Regions from separate parts of the Arthrobacter sp. 01N442 genome, predicted to be linked through region 1. Evidence: riboswitches for the same ligand, from Rfam matches in the RefSeq annotation. Region 1 holds a riboswitch; the other holds the start of a gene.
The links. Region 1 has a riboswitch for glycine ahead of gcvP (aminomethyl-transferring glycine dehydrogenase). Riboswitches for the same ligand answer to the same signal wherever they lie in the genome.
Positions count from the first base shown of each region.

Region 2: linked by a shared signal. The riboswitch ahead of gcvP (aminomethyl-transferring glycine dehydrogenase) and the one ahead of gcvP (aminomethyl-transferring glycine dehydrogenase) in region 1 are both predicted to bind glycine.

Region 1 is NZ_JBFTRD010000009.1:73,841-77,247, forward strand. It holds gene AC1DNC_RS16155 (MFS transporter) at 1-71, opposite strand, end outside; gene AC1DNC_RS16160 (TetR/AcrR family transcriptional regulator) at 140-679, shown strand; glycine riboswitch at 1,131-1,229, shown strand; glycine riboswitch at 1,231-1,346, shown strand; gene gcvP (aminomethyl-transferring glycine dehydrogenase) at 1,386-3,407, shown strand, end outside.
Region 2 is NZ_JBFTRD010000001.1:3,256-6,662, reverse strand. It holds gene AC1DNC_RS00025 (amino acid permease) at 1-1,009, opposite strand, end outside; glycine riboswitch at 1,165-1,262, opposite strand; glycine riboswitch at 1,548-1,647, shown strand; gene gcvP (aminomethyl-transferring glycine dehydrogenase) at 1,783-3,407, shown strand, end outside.

The DNA.
Region 1 (3,407 bases):
AGCCAATCGCGCCAGGGTGCGCGGGGAGCCGGGGCGGCATGGGTGGCGGCGGACAGGGACGCGGTACTCATAAACAATAACTGTACCGTCTGGACGGTATAGTTAAGAAATTGCTGTTCAGGCAGGCATGATGGGAGCCATGGCCAGAAAACCCGTTGCCCGCGAAGCCGTCCTTGACGCCTTCGAATCCCTTCTCATTACGGAGGGAGAGCGCGCTGCGACGCTGGACGCCGTAGCCAAGCTGGCCGGCGTTTCCAAGGGGGGACTGCTGTACCACTTCCCGAACAAGGAAGCCATGATCTCGGTGCTGCTGGAGCGCCTGGACCGGCTCCTCGCCGAGGATCTGGCTGCCATGGCCGCAGCCCCGGAGGGAGCGGCCGCGTACTTCATCAGGTCCTCGGTGTGGGCCGACACCCCGCTGGACCGCGTCTTTGTCGCCGCCACCCGCCTGGCCGAAGTGGCCCACGCTGAAACCCTGCGGCGGATGGCCGGGGTGCAGGCGAGCTGGCTGGCCCTCCTTGCCGCCGACGTGGGACCCGCGATGGCCAAGCCCGTGCTCTACATGGGGGACGGGCTGTACTTCAATGCCATGCTGGCGCGGGGGCCCGGCGAGGCGCCGGCCGAGGTGGCCGGCGATGTCGAAAGCCTGCTGGCCGCCGTCGAACGACTCCGCGGCTGATCCGGCCCAAGCCGAGGGGACGCTCCCTCGGGTTTGGCGCTCTTCCGGGGGACGCTCCCTCAGGTGTGGTGCCCTCCCGGGGGACGCTGCCTCAGGTCCGGTGCTCTTCCGGGGGACGCTCCCTCAGGTCTGGTGCCCTTCCGGGGGACGCTCCCTCAGGTCTGGTGCTCTTCCGGGAAACCCTCCCTCACGTCCGGTGCTCTTCCGGGCACGCTCCTTCACGTCCGGTGCCCATCGAGGAAACCCTCCCGCACATCAGGTGAGGGAGCGTTGGGGTGGGTCGTGCCGGAGGTGAGGGAGCGTTGGGGTGGGTCGTGCCGGAGGTGAGGGAGCGTTGGGGTAGGTCGTGCCGGAGGCGAGGGAGCGTCTGGGGGAGCGGAGTTTGCGGACGCGTCTGCGGCGTAGGACAATGGAGGCTGTGACTACGGTCACGAGCAATTGAATATGCCTTTGATCTGCGGCGGGAGAGTTCTGCAAGTAGGTACAAGCAGGCGCCGTAGGAGCAAACCCTCCCCAGGAATCTCTCAGGCCCATGTACCGCCGCGGCAAGGCAACTCTGGAAAGCAGCGAGTGCGCCCCATGGCGTGCTGTGCTCACCGACGGTGCAAGCGGAGCCTCGCGAAAGCGGCTGCGCGGAAACTCTCAGGTCCAATACAGAGCGGGGAGGAACCCGAATCAATGTGGCGTACCCTGCGCCGCCTTAGTTATGGAGTTCCTTGTGACTGTTACCTCAGCCTCCACGTCCTTCGTTGACCGGCATATCGGCGCTCGCCGCCAGGCCGACGTCGACACCATGCTGAAGGCTGTCGGCCACGACACCGTCGACGCCCTGGTGGACACCGCCGTTCCGAAGGACATCCGGCAGGACTCCGACCTGGCGCTCGGCGCCGCCCTGAGCGAAGTGGAAGTTCTCGCCGAACTGCGCCGGATCGCCTCCAAGAACAAGACCGCCGTTCAAATGATCGGCCAGGGCTACTACGACACCGTCACCCCCGCCGTGATCCGCCGGAACATCCTCGAAGCTCCGGCCTGGTACACCGCCTACACCCCCTACCAGCCGGAAATCTCGCAGGGCCGACTGGAGGCCCTGCTGAACTTCCAGACCATGGTCCAGGACCTCGTCGGCCTGCCGATCGCCAACGCCTCGCTGCTGGATGAAGCCACCGCCGTCGCCGAGGCCGTGCTGATGATGCGCCGGGCGAACAAGAACAAGACGGCCCACGACGGGAAGACCGTCCTCGACGCCGACTGCCTCCCGCAGACCATCGCGATCGTCAAGGGCCGCGCCGAGGCCCTTGGCTTCGAGGTCGAGGTCGCGGACCTGTCCAAGGGCCTGCCCGAGGGCGTCATCAACGGCGTCGTGCTGCAGCAGCCCGGTGCCTCCGGCCGCGTTTTCGACCACTCGGCCGTCATTGCGGACGCGAAGGGGCGCGGCGCGCTCGTCACCGTCGCGGCTGACCTGCTGTCCCTGACCCTGATCACCCCTCCCGGTGAGCAGGGAGCCGACATCGCTGTCGGCTCCGCCCAGCGCTTCGGCGTTCCGCTGTTCTTCGGCGGCCCGCACGCCGCGTACATGGCCGTCCAGAAGGGCCTGGAACGCTCCATGCCCGGTCGGCTCGTGGGCGTGTCCAAGGATAACGCCGGCGTCCCCGCCTACCGCTTGGCGCTGCAGACCCGCGAGCAGCACATCCGCCGTGAAAAGGCGACCTCCAACATCTGCACCGCCCAGGCGCTGCTGGCCATCGTCGCCTCGTTCTACGCCGTCTACCACGGCCCGGACGGGCTGAAGGCGATCGCGGAGACCGTTCACGGCCACGCCCGGACCATTGCCGCCTCCCTCAAGGCCGCCGGACTGGACGTGCAGCACGCCTCGTTCTTCGACACCGTGACCGTTTCCGTGCCGGGCAAGGCCGCCGAATTCATCGCCGCCGCTGACGCCAAGGGCATCAACCTGCGCGCCATCGATGCCGACACTGTCGGTATCTCCGCCGATGAAGCCACGACGGCGGCCATCGTCGCCGACGTCGTCGCCGCCTTCGGCGCGTCCGTCGCCGACACTTCTGAAGGCTTCGCCCTGGACTCCGCCGTCGAACGCACCTCGGATTACCTGCAGCACCCGGTCTTCAACACGCACCGTTCCGAGACCCAGCTGCTGCGCTACATCCGCCGCCTCTCGGACCGTGACCTGGCCCTGGACCGGACGATGATTCCGCTGGGGTCGTGCACTATGAAGCTGAACGCCACGGCCGAGATGGAGGCCATCTCCTGGCCGGAATTCGCCTCCATCCACCCGTTCGCACCCGAGTCCCAGACCGCGGGCTGGCGCGAATTGATCGAGGACCTCGAAGCCCAGCTGACCGAGATCACCGGCTACGACCAGGTCTCCATCCAGCCGAACGCCGGGTCCCAGGGCGAGCTGGCCGGGCTCCTCGCGATCCGCGGCTACCACCTCTCCCGAGGGGATAACCAGCGCAATATCTGCCTGATCCCGGCCTCGGCGCACGGCACCAACGCCGCCTCTGCGGTGCTGGCCGGCATGAAGGTCGTCGTCGTGGCCACCGCCTCGGACGGCACGATCGACCACGTGGACCTGCAGGCCAAGATCGAGCTGCACAAGGACGCTCTCTCGGCGATCATGATCACCTACCCGTCGACGCACGGGGTGTACGACGCCGACGTCCGCGAGGTCTGCGACGCCATCCACGCAGCCGGCGGCCAGGTCTACATC
Region 2 (3,407 bases), on a different contig from region 1:
GGCGGGACAGGTCGCCGAAGCGTGCCGGCGCGTCACCTTCCTGGGCCAGGCCGTAGACCATGCGCGAGGTGGAGTAGATGCCGGAGTTGGCCGAGGACATCGCCGAGCTGAGGACCACCAGGTTGACGACCGTGGCGGCCGCGCCGAGGCCGGCCAGGGAGAACATGGCGATGAATGGGCTGTGTCCGGCGGCGAACTGGGTCCACGGGATGACGGACATCAGGATGATGAGGGCGCCGACGTAGAAGAGGAGGACGCGCACCGGGATGGAGTTGATGGCGCGGGGCAGGTTCTTCTCCGGGTCCTTGGCCTCTGCCGCCGTCGTGCCCACCAGTTCGATGCCCACGAAAGCGAACACGGCGATCTGGAATCCGGCCACGAAGCCCATGAACTCATTCGGGAAGAAGCCGCCATGGCTCCAGAGGTTGCTGAAGGTTGCCGGTCCGGCCTCGGAGCTGAATCCGCTGAAGATCATGAACAGGCCCACGACGATCAGCGCAGCGATGGCGATGATCTTGATGAGGGCAAACCAGAACTCGGTCTCACCGAACGCCTTCACCGTTGTCAGGTTCAACAGCAGCAGGATCGCAATGGTGACCAGCCCCGGGATCCAGAGGGGCAGTCCCGGCCAGAGTTCCTGGGAGTACCCGGCGATGGCAATGACGTCTGCAATGCCGGTGATCACCCAGCAGAACCAGTAAGTCCACCCGGTGAAGAACCCGGCCCAGGGACCCAATAGATCTGCCGCGAAATCGCTGAACGACTTGTAGTGCAGGTTGGACAGGAGCAGCTCGCCCATGGCCCGCATGACGAAAAACAGCATGAAGCCGATAATCATGTAAACGAAGATCACCGACGGGCCGGCCGCCGAGATGGTCTTGCCCGAGCCCATGAACAGGCCGGTGCCGATGGCGCCGCCGATCGCGATGAGCTGGATGTGCCGGTTGCTGAGCTGCCGCTCAAGGTGCGGGGCTTCGACTGCGGTAGTGGGTGGTCGCTGAATCGTCATGAGGAACTCCATCGTTCAAGTGGCATCGGTGCCACGATGATTCGGGTTCCTCCCCGCTCTGTCTTGGACCTGAGAGTTTCCGCGTTTCCTGCCCCCGCAGGAACCGCTTGCACCTTCGGTGAGCCGGACGCCGTCCGGCTGCTTTCCAGAGTCGCCTCGCCGCGGCGGTACATGGGCCTGAGAGATTCCTGGGGAGGATTTGCTCCTACGGCGCCTGCTGAATGTACCGGCAGGACTCTCCCGCCGCAGATCGTAAGCATGTTGATTTTGTTGTGGTGCGGAAGGCGCAGTGGCGGGGAGATCAACCCCGCTCCACCACCGGCCGCAACCGAATTCCGCGCCTCCGGGAATCCCCGGATCCGCAGAAACACTGGCCATCTGTTCCGTCCGGAACATTGCTTGGCCGATTCAGTGTGGGATGGATCACGCTGGAAAGTCAACCCCGTCGAATTGTTTCGTCGCACGGCGCCATCGTGTTGCCGGGTGCGGGGATTGTGTGTAGCGTGTGAGCCGAATCACCACATTCAAATAAGCCTTTCGAGCCGTGGCGGGAGAGTCCTCCCCGTCATCACCGGGCAGGCGCCGTAGGAGCAAATCCTCCCCAGGAATCTCTCAGGCCCCCGTACCGCCGCGGCGAGGCAACTCTGGAAAGCAGTCAGGCACGTTCCTGGCTCACCGACGGTGCAAGCGGACAAAGGTCTGCGGAATCTCTCAGGTCCAATACAGAGCGGGGAGGAACCCGGTCCCCTCCGGCGCGTTGCGCCGGCCAAACCTTGGAGTTCCTCTTGACGGTTCAATCTCTTCCATCCAACTTCGCCGACCGCCATATCGGCGCGCGCCGCCAGGCCGACGTCGACACCATGCTGAAGGCTGTCGGCTACGACAGCGTTGACGGCCTGGTTGATACCGCCGTTCCCGATTCCATCCGCCAGGATGTTCCCCTGCGATTGACCGATGCCCTCAGCGAGGTGGAGGTCCTGGCCGAGCTGCGCAGGCTGGCATCGAAAAACAAAACCGCCGTGCAGATGATCGGGCAGGGCTACTACGACACGGTGACCCCCGCCGTGATCCGGCGGAACATCCTCGAAGCTCCGGCCTGGTACACCGCCTACACGCCCTACCAGCCGGAAATATCGCAGGGCCGGCTGGAGGCGCTGTTGAACTTCCAGACCATGGTCCAGGATTTGACCGCCCTGCCGGTTGCCAACGCCTCGCTGCTGGACGAAGCCACCGCCGTCGCCGAGGCAGTGCTGCTGATGCGCCGGGCCAATAAGGACAAGGCGGCCCACGACGGCAAGACCGTCATCGACGCCGACTGCCTCCCGCAGACCATCGCGATCGTCAAGGGCCGCGCCGAGGCCCTCGGCTTCGAGGTCGAGGTCGCTGACCTGTCCCACGGCCTGCCCGAGGGCGACATCAACGGCATCGTGCTGCAGCAGCCCGGCGTTTCCGGCCGCGTCTGGGACCAGTCCACGATCATTGCGGACGCGAAGGAGCGCGGCGCCCTCGTCACCGTCGCCGCGGACCTGCTTGCCCTGACCCTGATCACACCTCCCGGTGAGCAGGGCGCCGATATCGCCGTCGGATCCACCCAGCGCTTCGGCGTGCCGCTGTTCTTCGGCGGCCCGCACGCCGCCTACATGGCCGTGCGGGCCGGGATGGAACGCACCCTGCCGGGCCGCATCGTGGGGGTGTCCAAGGACAACGCCGGCGCCCCCGCCTATCGGCTGGCGCTGCAGACCCGCGAGCAGCACATCCGCCGCGAGAAGGCCACGTCCAACATCTGCACCGCGCAGGCCCTGCTGGCGATCGTCTCCTCGTTCTACGCCGTCTACCACGGCCCGGACGGACTGAAAGCGATCGCCGACAACGTCCACAACAACGCCCGGGTCCTCGCCACCGCACTGGAAACGGCGGGCCGCGAACTGCTCAGCGGGTCCTTCTTCGACACCCTGACCGTCCGCGTCCCCGGCAAAGCCCGCAAGGTCATCACCGCCGCGGAAGCCCGCGGCATCAACCTGCGCTTCATCGACCCGGACACAGTTGGCGTGTCGGTCGATGAGACCACGACGCCGGAAGTCCTCTCCGCGGTGGCCGTGGCCTTCGGTGCCGGCCCGGTGAGAGAAGCGAACGGCTTTGAACTGCCGGAAGCGGTGCTGCGCACCTCCGATTACCTGCAGCACCCGGTCTTCAACACGCACCGCTCCGAAACCCAGTTGCTGCGCTACATCCGCCGCCTCTCGGACCGCGACCTCGCTCTGGACCGCACCATGATCCCGCTGGGGTCCTGCACCATGAAGCTGAACGCCACGGCCGAAATGGAAGCCATCTCCTGGCCGGAATTCGCCTCCATCCACCCCTTCGCCCCGGACTCCCAGACCGCCGGCTGGCGCGAACT